3 regions of the Butyricicoccus sp. AF18-9LB genome follow, and region 3 is predicted to be linked to each of the others. Evidence: predicted binding sites of a transcription regulator. Region 3 holds the regulator's gene; each other region holds the start of a gene.
What was found. Region 3 encodes Rex, which represses fermentation and respiration genes when NADH is low (regulators of the CRP and FNR family bind a similar motif). Its sites were predicted from a motif close to ATTGTTAANNNNTTAACAAT; they were not measured.

Region 1: a site for Rex is predicted at 5,346-5,365, ahead of PGY33_RS13575 (acyl-CoA dehydrogenase). Genes of this name have one in related genera too.
Region 2: a site for Rex is predicted at 4,727-4,746, ahead of PGY33_RS02650 (phosphoglycerate kinase). Genes of this name have one in related genera too.

Annotation. Positions count from the first base shown of each region.
Region 1 is NZ_JAQCWA010000039.1:799-7,571, reverse strand. It holds gene PGY33_RS13605 (ABC transporter ATP-binding protein) at 1-226, shown strand, start outside; gene PGY33_RS13600 (peptidoglycan-binding domain-containing protein) at 273-842, opposite strand; gene PGY33_RS13595 (peptidoglycan-binding protein) at 843-2,267, opposite strand; gene PGY33_RS13590 (carboxypeptidase regulatory-like domain-containing protein) at 2,282-2,710, opposite strand; gene PGY33_RS13585 (heme-degrading domain-containing protein) at 2,800-3,258, shown strand; gene asnB (asparagine synthase (glutamine-hydrolyzing)) at 3,318-5,147, opposite strand; gene PGY33_RS13575 (acyl-CoA dehydrogenase) at 5,502-6,653, shown strand; gene acrB (acryloyl-CoA reductase electron transfer subunit gamma) at 6,675-6,773, shown strand, end outside.
Region 2 is NZ_JAQCWA010000002.1:147,420-154,192, forward strand. It holds gene ribF (riboflavin biosynthesis protein RibF) at 1-380, shown strand, start outside; gene PGY33_RS02625 (hypothetical protein) at 511-1,032, shown strand; gene PGY33_RS02630 (RNA polymerase sigma factor) at 1,691-2,257, shown strand; gene PGY33_RS02635 (hypothetical protein) at 2,178-3,098, shown strand; gene trmL (tRNA (uridine(34)/cytosine(34)/5-carboxymethylaminomethyluridine(34)-2'-O)-methyltransferase TrmL) at 3,274-3,759, shown strand; gene PGY33_RS02645 (DegV family protein) at 3,771-4,649, shown strand; gene PGY33_RS02650 (phosphoglycerate kinase) at 4,873-6,063, shown strand; gene tpiA (triose-phosphate isomerase) at 6,176-6,773, shown strand, end outside.
Region 3 is NZ_JAQCWA010000006.1:117,782-124,554, forward strand. It holds gene PGY33_RS05890 (hypothetical protein) at 1-72, opposite strand, end outside; gene PGY33_RS05895 (metallophosphoesterase family protein) at 245-751, shown strand; gene PGY33_RS05900 (type III pantothenate kinase) at 778-1,623, shown strand; gene PGY33_RS05905 (aconitate hydratase) at 1,944-3,866, shown strand; gene PGY33_RS05910 (isocitrate/isopropylmalate family dehydrogenase) at 3,973-5,130, shown strand; gene PGY33_RS05915 (redox-sensing transcriptional repressor Rex) at 5,170-5,826, shown strand; gene metA (homoserine O-acetyltransferase MetA) at 5,904-6,773, opposite strand, start outside.

The DNA of each region.
Region 1 (6,773 bases), on a different contig from region 3:
TAAGGTGCTGCAGATCACCGAAGAGATCGTCGCACGCGACAACCTCACCACACTGATGGTAACGCATAACATGAAGAACGCCATCCAGTACGGCAACCGTCTGATTATGATGGATGCCGGTCGCGTTGTCGTTGATATCCGCGGTGAGGAAAAGAAGAACCTTACCGTCCGCGACCTGCTCGAGAAGTTCAATATCGAGAGCGACCGTATGCTGCTCAGCGAATAAGGCGAATAGAAAGACCCCGGAACCTGGTTTCGGGGTCTTTTTGTGTTCATTTTTCATTTTCCAATCGCAATTCTCCATTGATTTGCCAACCGAGCGGTGTCCGCTGGAACAAAGCATTGTGCAGCCCTGTCAGTGCCTGCCATGTGGCTCGATCGGTAATGCCGGTCTCGGGCAGCTGAAAAATTTTCTGTGCATGTCTGACAGCGGACTGTGTATCCGCATCGTACTCGCCGGTGAGCGGCACGGCGGCAATCCGGTTATAATGCGGCGCAGTTTCGCCCAGCATGAGCTGGAGCACATACACCGTGGGACTTTTCGCGCCCGGCTTCAGCACGGCATCGCTCTCCGGCGGGAAGAATGCCGTCTGCATGGGAAGTGCATCGGCGGCGATAAGCGCGGCATATGTAGCGTAGATGGCGTTCCATGTGCGCTGGTCGGCGATGCCCGTCACCGGAAGGCAGTTCTGCTGCTGGTATTCGCGCACGGCAGCGGCAGTCTTTGCATCCCAGATGCCGTCCGGCACGAGCGGTGCAGCACTGCCCTCAGCCTGCTGAATACGCCGCAGAAAGGTCTGCAAATCGAAAATATGGCTGCATTTTTGTGCATCGGTGTACAATCACGTTGCCTCCTCTCCAACGGGATAGCCGGGATACTGTCCTCTGGCACTCTGGCTGCCGACCAGCACGGTTTCGGCGAGATCAGCCATGCCTTCCCAGGTCAGCGGGCCGATAGCGCCCGTGGTGGGCAGACCGAGCAGCGACTGGATGACTGACACCGAGGACTCGGTCGCGTCTCCGAAAATGCCGTCTACCGTGACAGCGGGCACTTCGGCGTAGCCGCGGGCGATGATGTTGATGAGCTGCTGCGCCTGCCGCACGGCTTCGCCGCGCATCCCCTTGACGAGAAAGGTTTCCGGCAGGCCGATAAATTCTTCGAGCCACTCCTGCTCAGGCTGGGCGAGCAGCACGGATTGGTAGGTGGAAAGCAGGGAATACCACGTCTCTCGATCCACCACACCGGTGATGGGCAGGCCGACAAGCCGCTGATACGCAGCCACGGCTTCGCGGGTCTGCGGACCGAAAATACCGTCGATTTGTCCCGCCTGCCAGCGCGGCAGAGCGTCATAAAACTCGCCGACGATGGCAAGCAAATACTGCAAAAGCTGTACGCCCGGGCCGCTCATGCCCTCGGTCAGCCGTTCGGGATACTGGCGGGAGATCTCACTGAGGGTCAGTCCCTCGCTGTTGAGCTCGCTCAGGCGCTTGACATTATTATAAATGAACGCGATGCGGTACCATGTTGCCGGGCCGACAAGACCGTCCTCGGTGAGGTTGAACTGCCGCTGGAACGCCCGCACGGCGCGTTCGGTGTCCGCGCTGAACACGCCGTCTGTGGGATAGATTTTCGGAATGTTCGGGAAATTGGTTGAAATGCGGTTAAGGCGCGTTTGAATCGTGCGGACATCCTCGGAAAAATCGCCAAGCCGCAGCGTTACACCGGGAAATGACCCGCCGAGATTGGGCGAGAGCGGTGCACCGGTGACGAAATTGATGTCGCTGCCGTAAAACGACTGCAAGATCTGCTCGGCGGAAAGTCCCTGCTCGGCCAGCGGCACGGTTCCCCACTGGCTAAGCCCGCCCGGACAGGTGACGGTCGTGCCGTTGCAGTATTGCGTGAACAGCGGCTCGATGGAATCGCCGCGGGTGAGGTAAGTGCCGATCATATCGTCTACGATGGTGGAAATATTCTCGAAAATATCCCGTCCGGGCACAAAGGACTGGTCATACCGCGTGGAATTGGTGATGTCAAAATCGTAGCCTTGCGCGCGGTACCATTCGGTGAATACACGGTTGAGCACATAGGACATTTGTGCGTACACGTTGGCGCGGATGGCCTGCTCGGGCCAGGTCGGATAAATCTCGGACGAGGCAACATTTTTGATGTAATCGGCAAACGGTACGGTGATATTCTGCGCATTCGAGGACGGCGCACCGAGGTGCACCGTGATGGTTTCCGGTATGGAAACATAGGGTTCGGGCAAAGCAATCCCTCCTTTTACGGATTCTCCGGCAACTCGGGATCGAGTGCCTGCGGCGCACCGGTGGCGGTCAGGTCGGTCTGCGCGAAGCTCTGGTTTTCCGCGAGCGGTGTAAGCGCCACGGGCAGCATGGTCGGCACGCCGGAGAACATGGCGATGTGCAGTGCGGTCAGCGGCGTGTAGCCCTCGGCGGAGATTTCGACCGTGTAGACCGCAAACGGCGGACCGCTGCCCGGACTCAGCGAGTTGCTGCGCGGCGGCGTTGTCAGTATCATGGACGGCGTCATGCCGCCGGAGTCGGTCGTGACCGAGTAAAGCAGCGTGCGCATGCCGGTATCATCCGGCGCGGTGGAGACCGAAACGATGGCGTTTTCAAGCGGCAGTGCACCTAATGCGGTCGTGACGAGTACACGCAGTTCGGCGGTGCCGTCGGTCAGTTCAGCCATGAAAAAACCTCCTTGTCAGCAGGTGAAAAAACAGATATACTAAAGGTAACAGCCGCAAAGGCGGCAAAATCTCGAAAGGCGGGGACAGTATGCAGGATTACAAAACAATGATCTCCATGTGTGCAGAGCAGGAGGAGAAGTTTCAGTTTGAGCATTTTTCACGCGAGGATGCGCTGAAAATCGGCCTCAAGCTGCATGAAAACGCAAAGGAGCAGCCGGTTGCGGTTGAGATTACGGTGAACGGTCTGGTCGTGTTCCGCTGCTTCGGTGAGGGCGCAAAGCCGGACAGCGAACTGTGGCTCGCGCGCAAGCGCAATGCGGTTGACCTGATGGAAACGTCCTCGCTGCGGTTTTTCGCAGAGCTGGAGGACGCAGGTGAGACCTTCGCGGACCGCAAGCTCGACCCGAACGAGTACGCCGCAGGCGGCGGTTTCCCGATCCGGCTGCGCGGCACCGGCGTGATCGGTTCCATCTGCGTTTCCGGCTATCCGGATCATGTGGATGATCATCAGCTTATCATTAACACACTGGCGGAGTATTTCGCATAATTGAGCATTTTAAATGGGGAATGGAAGATGAACGTATCGTTTTTCATTCTCCATTATTTTTATACTATTTTGACATGATAATGCCGAAACCATCGGTCAAGCTGGATGATATACGCGAAAATCTGCGGGGTGCGCATCAGCTGTCCGAACCACGGTTCGGTAAGGCTTTCCGGCCGCTGCATGAGTTTTTGCACGGCATTCCGGTCGAACAGGGAAGCGGTGACCGAGGTGTTATCCTCGAAAATACGGCGGACATAGTCCGCGCACAAGCGGGTATAAACCGGATGAAAGGTTTTCGGATACGGACTTTTCTTGCGGTAAACGATCTCTTTGGGCAGTTCATCGACGAACGCGCGGCGCACGATGCCCTTTTCGCGTCCCTCGAGCGATTTGAAGTCCCACGGCATGTTATAGGCATACTCGACAATGCGGTGGTCGCAGAAGGGCACGCGAACCTCAAGACCGGAGTACATGCTCATGCGATCCTTGCGGTCGAGCAGGGTCGCCATGAACCAGTCGAGATTGAGCACGAACATTTCACGCATCCGGGCTGCTTTTTTGTCATCGGACGACAGCTTTGGCGCACGATCGCAGGTGTCGCGGTAGTGCTGGCGCACAAATTCCTCGCCATTTCTAACGGCATCCGGTGTGAGCAGACCCAGACGCAGACCGACCGACCGTGACCACGGAAACGTATCTTCAAACAGAATTTCCTCACGGTGGTACCACGGATAGCCGCCGAATAACTCGTCAGCGCACTCGCCGGACAGGCAAACGGTGGTTCCGCCGCGCTTGACGGCCGCACAGAACAGCAGCAGGGAGGAGTCTACATCGGCCATGCCGGGCAGCGCACGCGCATCCGTCGCGGGGAGCAGGGCCGCGCACAGTGCCTCCGGTTCGAGCACAACGCGATGATGGTGCGTACCGAGAAAATCCACCATTTGATCAATATACGAATCGTCACTATTGGGCTGAAATATACTCTTTGTAAAATATTTATCGTTGTCCCGATAATCCACCGACCAGGTATGCAGCGTTTCGCTGCGGGCCGCGTAATCTTTCGCCGCCAGCATGGACAGGATGGACGAATCCAGTCCGCCGGACAGGAAACACGCCAGCGGCACATCGCTGACCAACTGACGGCGGGCGGCATCGCAGATGAGCGTGTGCGTGTGCTCGATGGTAGTCGGCAGGTCGTCCTCATGCTCGTGCGCCTCGAGCTTCCAGTAGGTGTGATCGGTGAAGGCTTCCGGCGTAAGAATCGCAAAATGCCCGGGCATAAGGGAGAAAATCTGCCGAAAAACACCGGATTCCGGCGGGCGAGCCGGACCGAGCAGCAGCAGCGTGCGCAGACCATCCTCGTCGAGCGCAGGCTCGATCTCCGGATGGCAGAGTACGGTGTCAATGGTCGAACCGAAGGTCAGACCGTTGCGGATGGGAGCGAAAAACAGCGGTTTCACGCCCAGTCGGTCGCGGCAGAGCGTCAGTCGGCGCTCGCGTTTCTCCCAGATGGCAAAGGCGAAAATGCCGTTCAGCCGCGCAAATGCGTCGGTTTTCCACTCGAGATAGGCGTGCAGCAGCACTTCAGTGTCCGAATGTCCGACAAACTCGTGCCCGCGTGACATAAGTTCTCTACGCAATTCCGGTGTGTTATATAACTCTCCGTTATATATAAGGATAGTATTCCTGTCGGGAGAGCACATTGGCTGCTTGCCGCCCTCCGGATCAATGACGATCAGCCGCCGATGGATAAGCGCTGTGTCCTCGTCAAAATACGTGCCTTCGGCATCCGGGCCGCGCGGCGTGAGCGTGCGCTTCATGCCGTGCAGGATGGGTCCGCCGCGGCGTGCATCCCGTTCAAAATCCACAAAACCGCCGATACCACACATAGGCAGTTCCTCCTGAAAATAGTGATTTCTTTCTTTTATATGCACTCGAAACGGGAAATATGAGGTGGAATCCGAAATTTTCTTAAAAAGGAAAGCGTTGGCGGAAAAATGCGCGGTTTGCGTGCGATCTGCGTTCATTTATGCCGAGTATTGGAAGAAACGCACAAAATTTGGCGGCAGGATTTTATCAGTAAAAAGAATGTTAAATCCTTGACAAATGGTTTTCGGACGATATAATAGAGATAGACATGCTCCAAACAAGGGTATCGCTGGACGCGGCGCTGCGGCCACTGACCGTGTGCGCTGTGTTTTTGTGCGTATCCGCATTACTTATTTATTTGGGAGGTTTATGGCATGGATTTTAGGCTTACAAAAGAAGAAGCACTGTTCCAGAAGATGTGCCGCGAGTTCGCTCTGAACGAAGTAGAGCCGATCGCAGCTGAGATCGATGCGGAAGAGCGCTATCCGGAGGAAACCGTTCAGAAGCTGATGAAGTACGGCCTGATGGGCATTCAGTTCCCGAAGGAAGTCGGCGGCTCCGGCGGTAACTATATCTGCTATTCTATCGCTATCGAAGAGATGAGCCGCGTATGCGGTACCACCGGCGGCATCATGTCCGCTCACGGCACCCTGGGTGCTTGGCCGATTTACGCTTTCGGCACCCCGGAGCAGAAGGAAAAGTGGCTGCGCCCGCTGATCGAGCCGAAGGAAGGCGCCAAGATCGGTGCATTCGGCCTGACCGAGCCGAACGCAGGTACTGACTCCGCTGCACAGCAGACCATGGCTGTTAAGCAGGAGGACGGCTCCTACATCATGAACGGCTCCAAGGTGTTCATCACCGGCGGCGGCCGTGCAGATACCTACGTTGTATTTGCTATGACCGACAAGACCAAGGGCAACAAGGGCATTTCTGCGTTCATCGTTGACAAGGACGACCCGGGCTTCTCTATCGGCAAGATCGAGCACAAGATGGGCATCCGTGGTTCTCAGACCGCTGAGCTGATCTTTGAGGACGTTCATCTGCCGGCAGACCGTCTGCTGGGCAAGGAGAACGGCGGCTTTAAGATCGCTATGATGACCCTGGACGGCGGCCGTATCGGTATCGCTTCTCAGGCACTGGGTATCGCGCAGGGCGCTCTGGATAAGGCTATCCAGTACATGAAGGAGCGCGTACAGTTCGGCAAGACTCTGGACAAGTTCCAGGGCCTGCAGTGGATGGTAGCTGACATGGCAACCCAGATCGACGCTGCTCGTCTGCTGGTTCGCCGTGCTGCATTCAACCACGATGTTGGTCTGCCGTTCACCAAGGAAGCTGCTATGGCTAAGCTGTACGCTTCTGAGGTTGCAATGGACGTTACCACCAAGTGCGTACAGATTTACGGCGGCTACGGTTACATCCGTGAGTACCCGATGGAGCGCATGATGCGTGACGCTAAGATCACCGAGATCTACGAGGGCACTTCTCAGGTTCAGAGAATGGTCATCGCTGGTCAGGTTCTGCGCTAAGAAAAGGAGGAAAACTGAACTATGAAGGCAATTGTTTGTGTAAAGCAGGTTCCGGATACCTCCGGCAAGGTTGCTGTTAATCCCGATGGCACCCTGAATCGTGCATCCATGCAGACCATC
Region 2 (6,773 bases), on a different contig from region 3:
ATCCGTATACGGTTTCCGGTATTGTGGAGCACGGACGGCGTGTCGGCACAAGCGTGCTGCAGGTGCCGACGGTCAATCTGCGTCTGCCGACCGAAATGGCGCTGCCGCCGTACGGTGTGTACGCAACCCGCGTTCTGGTGGACGGACAGAGCTATATCGCAGCGACCAATATCGGTGTAAAGCCGACATTTTTAGACGGCGGTGCACCGACCATCGAGCCGCATCTGCTTGACTTTGCGGGCGATCTGTACGGCAAGATGATCCATGTGGAGCTGCATAAGTTCCTGCGTCCGGAAATGCAGTTTGAATCGGTGGAGGCGCTCAAGACCGCCATCGAGGAAAATGTGCAGCAGACCAGAGAATTTTTCAAAGAGAAATAAGAAAAGGCGGTATCGCTGCATAGCGGTACCGCCTTTCTGTATCTCAGGGAACAATTTGGTTGACAATCAAGGGATCGTTCGGTATCATCAAGGTACAAGAATAAGGATAGAGAATCGGGAGGAAGACAATATGAAGAAATCGGTCAAATGTGCAGTGACAGCGGCGCTGCTCCTTCTGCTTTGTGCGGTTGGGATCTATGGCATATTCTTTGCACCACGGAAGATCGGCTGTGCAGTCGATGATTCGTTTTCGTGGAAGGCGTACAGCTATACGCCGGTGACGAGCAAAACGATTTATAACTATGCGTTCCCGTCCGAAGAAATTACACTTTCTGCGGAAAATCGGGAGACGATCGTGCAGCTGCTTGCAGACAGTAAGGGCAAGCGGCGCTTTCCGGGCAGATGGACACCGTACGGCACGAATACCAGGATTCCGTGCGTCGTTGCAGTGCAAATAGACAGCGCGGAAGCAGATTATATGCTCTTTCTGTGCAGGAATGATTCGGAAGAATTGCTGCTGCTGAAAACAGAACTACATGGCAAGGACAGATGGTATACGCTGGAGAGTCCGGCGCTTGCGGCGGCTCTGAATACCCTGTATCCGTATGATACCACAGGCAGCGCTGTAACGCATACTGTCGGAACAAACTAAAAAAGCTGCGGTTAAACCGCAGCTTTGAGGCTGTCGAAAAACTCCGTTTTTCGAGCAGCCTCTCGATTGAAACCACGCTTTCAATCGAATCTTGACGAAAAGCCGCGCCCTACGGGCACAATTTTTCGTCCCTTGTATAATTCCCGAGGTACACGCCCCCGGGAATTATGAATTTGCTGTGCAAATTCTATTTTATGCATGCTGCCGCACGAAAAGTAAAAACGATAGATTGACTTTATCGACAGACTGAAAGCTGCGGTTAAACCGCAGCTTTTTTGCCGCAAGGCGGAAAAAAGCCGCCTGATGAATCAGACGGCGATTTTCCCTCAAAGAGCAGGTAAAGAGTAAAGAAAGAAAAAAGAAAAAAAGAGAGCAAATGAAATATAAAAACCAATGTGGTTGTTGGTTATTGTCGATTTGTTGTGTTCCTTAGAACAATTATTATTATAGTCGTTTTAGATAAAAATGCAATAGATTTTTTGTTTAATGTTCCAGAGAAAACGCGAAAGTTTTTGTGCATATATCACAAGAATAACCTCTGTAAATTGTAGGCAAACACAAAGCAAAGGGAAAATAGGCCGAAATCTCAAAAAATCCGGCGGCAGCGGGAACGATTTGCCGCTGCAAAACGTGTTGGTGGTGAAAGGAGGAGAGAGCAATGCAGACAACACTCAGGTCAGACGCATTTCTGCAGCAGGCGATGGTCACCTGCGGCGACGCGGTCTACCGCTTAGCTTTGTGCAGACTGAACAGCCGTGCGGACGCAGAGGACGTCTATCAGGAAGTCTTTCTCCGGCTGCTGCGGGACGACACCGATTTCCGCGACACCGAGCACCTGAAAGCATGGCTGCTGCGCGTAACGCTCAGCCGGTGCGCCGATCTTCGCCGGTCGGCGTGGTTTAAGCGCACCGCACCGATGGAAGCTGCCGCGGATGCTGCCGCTCCGGAACCGGAAAGCAGCAGCGAGCTGTGGCAGGCGGTACACGCGCTGCCGGACGATCAGCGAATCGCGGTGTGGCTGCACTATGTGGAGGGCTACCGTACAGAGGAAATCGCGGAAATGGTCGGATGCCGTCCGGCAACGGTACGCACGCGGCTGCATCGCGCAAGAAAGCAATTAAAGCTGGATTTGGAGGGATCTTACGATGAAGAACAACTGGAACGAACTGAAGGACATCAAGGCTCCGCAGGAGCTCAAGGAGCGCACGCTGGCAGCAGCTCGTGAAGCGCGTAAGCTGACGAACGAACCGCTGCATGCGGTGCCGCGCCATCCGTGGGGAATGGCAAAGCGCCTTCTGGCGGCAGCCTGCGCGTTCGGTATTGTGCTGGGCGGTACGGCGGTTTATCGCACGCATAATGGCACCGCGCAGACCGGCAGTGCAGTCGTAGCGGATGCCATCAGTCACACATTCGGCTTTGCGGCCTATGCCGCCGACACCGGCGAGCTGCGTCAGCCGAAGGACAGCAAAATCGTGTTCGACACCGGCAGCGGCGCAGACGATCCGGAAAAGGGTTTTTACTCCGGCTGTCTGTTCAAAGTCACCGGTGAGAATATCAAGACCGTATCCGCGACCATCGACAAGGGCGCAGTCTACCGCACGAAAACCGTCAAGGATACATCGGCCGACCGTGACGAGTGGGTGCGCTCGATGCATCAGGGCACGAACCCCGAACTCGACGGTGCAGACCGGATCATGGTCTGGGGCAGTGACGAGATGCATATGTACGCCGACCTGTGCTGGAAGCTGGACAACGGCTTCACCGACGAGTACGACCCGGACGCCGGCTACGGTCTGTGGCTGCCCAGCCAGCCGGAAACTACGGACGATGATCTGCAGGATTCGTGGCACGCGGCCGTGGACGGCTTTGAGGGCGCAAAGCTGACCGTTACCATCACCTTTACTGACGGCTCGGAGCAGACCCGCTCGATGACGCTGCACACCGGCAAGCTGGGCGTGGAATACAAGGACGATACGTCCGGTCCGAGCCTTACCGGCGAAGTGCTGACCGATGAGCAGGCTGCAGCGGAAGGCTATATCTATGGCGTCTATGCGGATATTGAGTAATTGAAGATATGTGCCGTTCGTTCAAAATCATCAAAAATTAGTATAGTGCATGAAAATTTCCTCTGAATCTTGTGTTCAGAGGAAACTTTTTTGCGGAAAAATGGGAATATACCTTGAAAAATACGGTGTTATCGCATAAAATAGAAGAAGTTTAGTTCGTAAATGAGGCGAAAGTATGCTCAACATTGTTTTGGTCGAGCCGGAGATCCCGCAGAACACCGGCAACATTGCCCGCACCTGTGCGGCGACAGGTTGTGTGCTGCATCTGGTCGAGCCGCTCGGCTTTGCTATCGACGATAAGCGCATGAAGCGTGCCGGTCTGGACTACTGGCATCTGCTCGATGTGCGTATGTATAAAAATCTGGATGAATTTTTTGAGAAAAATCCGGACGGCCGCTACTTCTATGCGACAACAAAGGCGCCGCACGCCTATCATGAGGTGGAATACCGCGACGGCGACTACCTGATGTTCGGCAAAGAGACCAGCGGTCTGCCGGAAGCGCTGCTCATCGAGCACCCGGAACGCTGCATCCGCATTCCCATGAGAGAGGGCGCGCGCAGCCTTAATCTGTCTAACTCGGTCGCTGTTATCGTGTTTGAGGCACTGCGGCAGACCGGCTTTGAAAATCTGAGACTTGCGGGACCGTTCCCACAGGCATAAAGGAGTAAAGAATGGAAAAGATTCATATTTTGACCGATTCCTCGTCGGATATCCCACACGAGCTGGTGGAAGCCCACGGAATCGAGATCGTTCCGATCATGCTGACGCATGAGGGACGCAGCTTCCGCGAATATTACGACATCACATCCGAGGACTACTGCAGGCTGCTCGAGACCAGCAGCGAGATTCCCGGCACGGCCATGACTACGCCGACTGTATTCCTCGAGTCCTACAACCGTGCATTTGAGCGCGGCTGCACGCATCTGCTGGCAGTGCTCATCAACGGCGGCGGATCGGGTACTTATCAGGCGGCGTGCCTTGCAAAATCCATGTTCGAGGAGGAGCAGGGGGAAGGCAAAATGACCATCGAGGTCATCGACTCCAAGACCTACACCTACATTTACGGACACATTGTTGTCAAGGCTGCCGAAATGCGCGAGCAGGGCGAGAGCTTCGACGCGATCGTCAGCGTGGTAAAGAGCCGTCTGAACCGCGTGGAAGCCTACCTCGGTGTGTACAGCCTCAAGTTCCTCAAGAAGTCCGGCCGTATTTCGGGCGGCGCGGCCTTCGTGGGTGAGGCGCTCGGTCTCAAGCCCATCAGCCATGTGTATGACGGTGCTGTAAAGGTGTGTGACAAGGTGCGCGGTGAGAAGGCACTCGTTGCCGGAATGAGCAAAAAAGTCTCCGCCCGTGTGGTGCAGCCGGATAAGCAGACGGCTATCCTGCTCTACGGCGACGTACCCGCCGAGCGTCTGGATGAAATGGAAAAGCGTCTGCGTACCGAAATTGGATTCCGCGATGTGGAACGCGTAGTGATCGGTCCCTCGGTTCTGACAAATACTGGTCCGCTGGCGATGGCTGTAGCGTATTATGGAACGCCGCGGGATTGATGCAAAAATTGTGAATGTTGTTTAATATTTCGCAACTTTTTGGCGAAAAACGCAAAAATCCTCTAAAAGCGAGTTGGAATGTGATGATTTTCACAATTTTGCTTGCGAATGGCACGAATTACGAGTATAATTCTGTATTGGAAACGGAATTATTTAAGTAATAAGTTCGTGCTTTTGTTCCTTATCGTAACTTTATAATACATCTTAAAGGAGAGGGATATTTATGCAGTATAACAAGAAGAGCGTTGAGGATATCGACGTATCCGGCAAGAAGGTAATTGCCCGCTGCGATTTTAACGTACCGCAGGACGAGAACGGCAACATCACCGATGACAAGCGCATCCGTGCTTCGCTGGAGACCATCAACTACCTGCTGGATCACAACGCTGCTGTAATCCTGTGCTCGCACCTCGGCCGTCCGAAGGGCGAAGTAAACATGAAGTATTCGCTGGCTCCGGTCGCTAAGCGCCTGAGCGAGCTGCTTGGCAAGGAAGTCAAGCTGGCAAAGGACGTTGTAGGCGAGGACGCTAAGAAGCTGGCCGCTGAGGTTAAGCCGGGCGAGGTCGTTCTGCTTGAGAATGTTCGCTTTGAAAAGGGCGAGACCAAGAACGACGCTGCGCTGGCAAAGGCTATGGCTGACATGGCTGACATTTACGTCAACGACGCATTCGGCACCGCACACCGTGCACACGCTTCCACCGCAGGCATCGCAGATTACCTGCCGGCTGTATGCGGCTTCCTGATCAAGAAGGAAATCTCCATCATGGGCAAGGCTCTGAGCGACCCGGCTCGTCCGTTCGTTGCAATCCTGGGCGGCGCTAAGGTTTCCGACAAGATCGGCGTTATCGAGAACCTGATCGACAAGTGCGACACCATCATCATCGGCGGCGGCATGGCCTACACCTTCTCCAAGGCAAAGGGCGGCGAGATCGGTACCTCTCTCTGTGAGGAAGACAAGATCGAGCTGGCACTTGGCCTGCTCAAGAAGGCTGCTGACAAGGGCGTTAAGCTGCTTCTGCCGGTTGATACCGTTTGTGCAGATCACTTCGGCGCGGACGCTGCTCCGGTCGTATACGAGGCTGGCAAGATCCCGGCTGACATGATGGGCATGGACATCGGCCCGAAGACCGTAGAGCTGTTCTCCGAGGCTGTCAAGGACGCAGGCACTGTTGTTTGGAACGGTCCGATGGGCGTATTCGAGTTTGACACCTTCGCAGTCGGCACCAAGGCTGTTGCCAAGGCAATCGCTGAGAGCAAGGCTGTTTCCATCATCGGCGGCGGCGACTCCGCAGCTGCTGTTGAGAAGCTGGGCTTTGCTGACAAGATGACCCACATCTCCACCGGCGGCGGCGCTTCTCTGGAGTTCCTCGAGGGTCTGGAGCTGCCGGGCATCGCATGCCTGCAGGACAAGTAAGTCCATTAGGAACGCTTTATATCGGAGCGCGTTCTGTTGAGCGCTCCGTATAAATACATAAAGATTTAAGACGGAAATGTCCGTCCGAATGTTTGAAAGGGGTAAAACCAACATGAATCGCAGATATCGTAAGACCATTATCGCCGGCAACTGGAAGATGAACAAGACTCCGGCAGAGGCAAAGGCTCTGATCGAAGAGATGAAGCCGCTCCTGTCCAAGACCAAGTGGTGCGAGATGGTTCTTTGCGTACCGTTTACCGATATTCAGGCTGCTGTAAAGGCTGCTAAGGGCTCCAAGATTGCAATCGGCGCTGAGAACATGCACTTCGAGAAGTCCGGCGCGTTCACCGGCGAGATCTCCGCTGACATGCTCAAGGAGCTGGGCGTTAAGTACGTTATCATCGGCCACTCCGAGCGCCGTCAGTACTTCAACGAGACCGACGAGGCTTGCGGCAAGAAGGTTCAGGTCGCTCTTGAGAACGGTCTGCGCCCGATCCTGTGCGTAGGCGAGTCTCTGACCGAGCGCGAGCAGGACGTTACCATGGAAGTTATCCGCAAGCAGATCAAGATCGCTCTGCAGAACGTAGCTGTTGAGGACATCAAGAAGGTCGTTATCGCTTACGAGCCGATCTGGGCAATCGGTACCGGCAAGACCGCTACCGCAGAGCAGGCTAACGAGGTTTGCTCCGCTATCCGTGACTGCCTGCGCG
Region 3 (6,773 bases):
GGAAAGCCGTTCGAGCGCCGCGTCACCGCCGGCCTGTGCCGCAAGTCTGCGGAGCAGTTCGTTCTGATCCATTCGCGTCCCGTCCTCTCTCATAAGAAGTTGTTTCATGACAGTATATGCCGCCGGGAGGAGAAGTGTGTGCACAGGGAAATAAATTGTGGCTGATCGCAAGAAAATTACTTTACATCGCGGGATACTCGGTGTAAAATACAGCTATATGTGCGGCGCAGAGAGAGGGAACAACATGAAAGTGCTGATATTTGCAGATTCCCACGGCTATAACATGGCAATGGCCTTTGCGGTAGACAGGGAAGAACCGGATGCGGTCATTCACTTAGGCGATCACGCCGAGGATGCTCGCGAGATCGAGCGCGTGTTCCCGGCCATGCCGATCTACCGCGTGCGGGGCAACAACGATTTTGACCCCGATGTGCCGCTGAATGCGGTTGTGACACCGGGCGGCGTGCGGATTTATATCACGCACGGCCACCGTGAGCGTGTCGGCATGCTGTCGAGCGGCATTGTGTCCCAGCGGGCTTACGAGGAGCACTGCGCGCTTGCCTTTTTCGGGCATACGCACCGCATGATGCTCGAGCGGGAGAACGGCGTGTGGGTATGCAATCCGGGCAGCATCAGTCTGCCGCGCGGCGGCCCGGCCAGCTATGCTCGGCTGACTGTCGAGAACGGACGGGCTGCGCTGCTCGAGCTGGTCGATGAGGACGGCAGTCTGCTGCGAAAAGAGAGTCTGTAAGAGAAATAGAAAATTAGGAGAACATTATGCTTTTAGCAATCGACGTAGGCAACACCAACATGGTGTTCGGTTTATATGACGGAGACAAGCTGCGCGGCTCGTTCCGCATTTCCACCAATTCTGAGCGCACCTCGGATGAGCTGGGCATGCTGATCGCGCAGTATTATCACTTCCACGAGATCAGCTGCGCGGAAACGACGGCGGTCGTGATCGCATCGGTCGTGCCGCCGGTGATGTATACGCTGATCAATGCCATCCGCAAGTATCTGTTTGTGCAGCCGGTCATTGCAGGCCGCGATGCGGATATCGGCATTGAAAACTGCTATGCCAACCCGCGCGAGGTCGGCGCGGACCGACTGGTCAACGCGGTTTCTGCGGTTCGCAAGTATGGCAAGCCGCTCATTATTGTGGATATCGGCACGGCGACTACCTTTGACGCCATTGACGAGAACGGCGCGTATCAGGGCGGCGCGATTTTCCCAGGTCTGAAGGTGGCGATGGAGGCGCTGTTCCTCAAGGCGTCCAAGCTGCCGCGCGTGGACATCGAGCGCCCGGAGAATGCCATCGGCAAGACTACCGTGCAGTCCATGCAGTCCGGTGCGGTGCGCGGCTATGTCGGCGCGCTGACCGGCATTATCACGGATATCCAGAAGGAGCTGGGCGGCAAGGCGAGAGTCGTCGCTACCGGCGGCATGGGCCGCATGATGGCGGAATACTGCGACCTCATTGACGATGTGGACCCGAACCTGACGCTCGAGGGTCTGCGTCTCATCTACGAGAACAACCGCGAGGCGTTTGAAAACCGCAAGCTGGATATGACCAGCAGCGTCATCGAAGTGACCGAGGAAGGTACATGGCAGGAGAACAAGTGAGTTGAGCTGCCGCGGAACCGCTTTTTCAGCAAACACAAGTAACTTTCTGCCGAAAACAGTAATTCTGCTGAAAAAACGCAGAAAAAGGCTTGAACTTTTTCAAATCACTGCGGTGAAAAGTGCTTTGCAAAACCGATAGAATGTTGTAAAATAGAAGTGGTTTCGTGTATGCGAACACCACTTCTATTTTTGTTTTTGGGCACGGTGTGGGTTACACCGTGGAGAAGGCTGTGGAAGCCGCAACCACCCATTCTGACGAGAATGGGGCGCGAAAGCGAAAGCCTTTCGCGTCGGGACATAAAGGAGCGAAGGAAACACACATGGGTATGACAATCGCGCAGAAGATTTTGAAAGCGCACTTGGTAGACGGCGAAATGGCACTGGGTCAGGAGATCGGTCTCAAGATCGACCAGACGCTGACGCAGGATGCCACCGGCACGATGGCTTATCTCCAGTTTGAGGCGATGGGCGTCGATCAGGTCAAGACCGAGCGCTCGGTCGCTTACATTGACCACAATACCCTGCAGTCCGGCTTCGAGAATGCGGACGACCACAAATATATCGGTTCTGTCGCTAAGAAGCACGGTATCTACTATTCGAAGGCAGGCAACGGCATCTGCCATCAGGTGCATCTGGAGCGCTTCGGCGCACCGGGCAAGACCCTGATCGGCTCGGACAGCCATACGCCGACCGGCGGCGGCATCGGCATGCTGGCGTTCGGTGCCGGCGGCCTGGACGTTGCAGTCGCAATGGGCGGCGGCGCGTACTACATTCCGATGCCGAAGATGGTCCGCGTCAACCTGACCGGCAAGCTGTCGCCGTGGGTATCTGCGAAGGACGTTATTCTGGACGTACTGCGCCAGATGACCGTCAAGGGCGGCGTCGGCAAGATCGTAGAGTACGCAGACGAGGGCGTAAAGACCCTGTCCGTACCGGAGCGTGCCACCATCACCAACATGGGCGCTGAGCTGGGCGCTACCACCTCGATCTTCCCGTCCGACGAGGCAACCAAGAAGTTCCTCGAAGCACAGGGCCGCGGCGACGTATGGGTACCGCTGTCCTCCGACCCGGACGCAGAGTATGACGAGGAGTACACCGTAGACCTGTCCGCACTCGAGCCGCTGGCAGCTATGCCGCATATGCCGGATAACGTCAAGAAGGTATCCGAGATCGGCGAGATCAAGGTAAACCAGTGCTGCATCGGTTCGTGCACCAACTCCTCCTATTACGACATGATGAAGGTCGCTTCCATCCTCAAGGGCAAGACCGTAAGCCCGGAGGTTTCGCTGACCATCAGCCCCGGTTCCAAGCAGGTATTCAATATGCTGGCGCAGAACGGCGCTCTGGCGGATATCATTTCGGCTGGTGCGCGTATCCTTGAATGCGCCTGCGGTCCCTGCATCGGCATGGGCCAGTCGCCGGAGTCCGGCGGCGTATCGCTGCGTACCTTCAACCGCAACTTTGAGGGCCGTTCCGGCACCCAGGATGCACAGATCTTCCTCGTATCTCCGGAGGTTGCAGCAGCGTCTGCACTGACCGGTGTGCTGACCGATCCGCGCACCCTCGGTGAGATGCCGGAGATCGAAATGCCCGAGCATTTCACCATCAATGACAACATGATCGTAAAGCCGGCCGAGAATCCGGCTGAGGTTGAGGTCGTTCGCGGCCCGAACATCAAGCCGTTCCCGCTGGGCAAGGCACTCGAGGCATCCTACACCGGCAAGGTCGTTCTCAAGACTGAGGACAACATCACCACCGACCACATCCTGCCGGCCGGCGCAAAACTGCTGCCGTACCGCTCGAACGTGCCGTACTACTCCAACTACTGCTTTATCAACGTCGATCCGGAGTTCCCGTCCCGCTGCAAGGAGCAGGGCGGCGGCGTAATTGTCGGCGGCGCAAACTACGGTCAGGGCTCGTCCCGTGAGCATGCAGCGCTCGTTCCGCTGTATCTGGGCGTAAAGGCCGTACTGTGCAAGTCCTTCGCACGAATTCACAAGGCAAATCTGGTCAACTCCGGTATCATCCCGCTGACCTTTGCCGATCCGGCGGATTACGATGCGATCAATCTGCTGGATGAAATCTCTCTGCCGAACGTGCTCGAGGAAGTGAAGAACGGCGAGCAGGTCACCGTTGTTTGCGGCGGCAAGACCTTCAAGGCCGACTGTGAGGTTTCCGAGCGCCAGCGTCACGCACTGCTTGCAGGCGGCACGCTGCTGTACGCACGTCAGCAGAGCAAGTAAGTCAAGACGTTATGCCGACCGGAGAGCCAAGCGGGTTCTCTGGTCGGACTTGACAGCCATATTTTCTTTTGTTAAAATAATATCAATGGTGTAGGAGGACAAAACCATGTCTATCGACCAGTCTGTTCTGGATAAATTTGAGGCAGTTGTAGAGAGCCAGCGCAAGCGTATCATGGATATGAAGGCGCAGGACGATTTTATTGATTACTCCAAGCTGGACAAGCTGATCATCGGCGTGTGCGGCGGCGACGGCATCGGCCCGATGATCACCGGCATGGCCCAGCACGCGCTGGAGGTTCTGCTGGCGGACAAGGTAAAGGCCGGTAAGGTAGAGTTCCGCGTGATCGACGGTCTGACCATCGAGCGCCGTGCCGAGCTCGGCTGCGCTATCCCGCCCGACGTTATGGAAGAGCTGAAGAAGTGCCACGTTATCCTGAAGGGTCCCACCACGACTCCGCGCAAGGGTGATCCGTGGCCGAACGTAGAGTCCGCGAACGTTGCAATGCGTAAGGGTCTCGACCTGTTTGCCAACGTGCGCCCGGTAAAGGTACCTGAGCTGGGTATCGACTGGACGTTCTACCGTGAGAACACCGAGGGCGGCTACGCTGTCGGTTCGCAGGGTGTGCAGATCGACGACGATCTGTTCATCGACTTTACCGTAGCTACCTCGCAGGGCTGCGAGCGTATCGCTCGTCTGGCCTTCGACTATGCACGCAAGACCGGCAAGAACCGCGTTTCCTGCGTCACCAAGGCGAATATCATCAAGACCACCGACGGCAAGTTCCTCGATACCTGCCAGAAGGTAGCCAAGGAGTATCCGGAAGTACAGTTTGATGACTGGTACATCGACATCATGACCGCAAAGCTGCTCGATGACAAGCGCCGCCGCGACTTTAAGGTCGTTGTTCTGCCGAACCTGTACGGCGACATCATCACCGACGAGGCCGCTGAGATCCAGGGCGGTGTCGGCACGGCAGGCTCTGCCAATATCGGCAAGCGCTATGCGATGTTCGAGGCAATTCATGGCTCTGCGCCGCGTATGGTACAGGAAGGCCGTGCAAAGTACGCGGATCCGTCCTCCGTACTGCGTGCAGCCGTTATGCTGCTTGAGCACATCGGTGAAATCGAACTGGCAAAGAAGCTCGACCGAGCACTTGATATCTGCATGGTAGAGGAGCACAAGGTTGTTGTTACCGGTCGTGATACCGGTGCAACCGCACAGGAATTTACCGATTATGTGCTGGATACCATCGCTAAGCTGTAATTTACACGAGAAATAGAATTTGAGAGAGGGAGAGGGTCTGTGGAACACAAGCAAGAGGTTTCCAAAGCGGTAATTCAGCGATTGCCTCGCTATTATCGGAATATTTGTGAGCTGAAGGCTGAAGGGGAGCAGCGTATCTCCTCCAAAGCACTGGCAGAGCGCATGGGACTGACCGCTTCGCAGATTCGTCAGGACTTTAACTGCTTCGGCGGCTTTGGTCAGCAGGGCTACGGCTATAATATCGACAAACTGCAGGAGGAGCTGGGTGCGATCATGGGTCTGCGGACCGGCCGCACGGCGATTCTGCTGGGTGCCGGTAACCTCGGTCGTGCACTGCTTAATAACTTTAACTTTTTTGCCAGCGGCTTTGAGCTGCTGTGTGCGTTTGACGCAAATCCGCAGCTCATTGGTCAGCGCTTTGGCGGCCATGAGGTACGCAGCGCGGATACGCTTGCGGAGTTTATTGAGCGCAACAAGCCGGATGTGGCGGTGCTCACCATTCCGCGCGGAGATGCCCCGCGTATCGCACACGGTCTGGTAGAGCGCGGTATCCGCGGTCTGTGGAATTTCACCGGCGAGGACCTTCATTTGGAGGGACTGGGCGTTCCGGTCGAAAACGTGCATCTGTCGGACAGCCTGATGACACTGTGCCATCTGGTCGGCGCAGCAGACGGGGAAAGAGAGCAGAACCTGTAAAACGAAAGGGAGTATCTTTTGATACTCCCTTTTTTGTGCGAAAAAAGCCGCTATCCAATGGATGAGCGGCTTTGGTATTACATTTTGTCCAGATAATACGGTGTTGTCTGGTACACATAGTAGTTGACCCAGTTGGTGTAAAACAGGTTGGCATGTGCCTTCCAGGTCACCAGTACGTCCTCGTTGGGATCATCGTTGCGGAAGTAATGGCGCGGCACCTCCGGGTTCATGCCTTTAGCCAGATCACGCTCATACTCCTTTTTGAGCGTGTCGGCGTCGTACTCGCCGTGACCCAGCACAAAGATCTGACGGCCATTCATTGCCTCTACGATGTGCACACCGGCTTCGTGCGACTCCGCGAGAATGGTCAGACGATCGTTTTTGCGGATGTCGGCGGCACGCACCTCGGTGTGGCGCGAGTGCGGTGCGCAGAAGATATCATCAAAGCCGCGCAGCAGCGGCTCCTTCGGCAGCAGAACATGGTGCTTGAAAATACCGGACATTTTCTCGGGCAGCATGTACTTCGGAATACCGTAGTGATAATACAGACCGGCCTGCGCCCCCCAGCAGATGTGCAGCGTGGAATGAACGTGCGTTTTAGTCCAGTCCATGATCTCGGTCAGTTCCTTCCAGTATTCGACTTCCTCAAACGGCATGGTCTCTACCGGCGCACCGGTGATGATAAAACCGTCATATTTCTGGTCGCGGATATCGTCGAACGTCTTGTAGAAGGTGAGAAGATGATCCTCCGGCGTATTTTTGGAATGGTACGTTTCGGTCTGGATCAGATCGACCTCGATCTGGATCGGCGTGTTGGATAAACAGCGCAGGATCTGGGTCTCGGTAATGATTTTCAATGGCATCAGGTTGAGTAAACCGATGCGAAGAGGACGAATGTCCTGTGTCGCGGCACGGTGTTCGGTCATAACGAAAATGTTTTCGCTCTC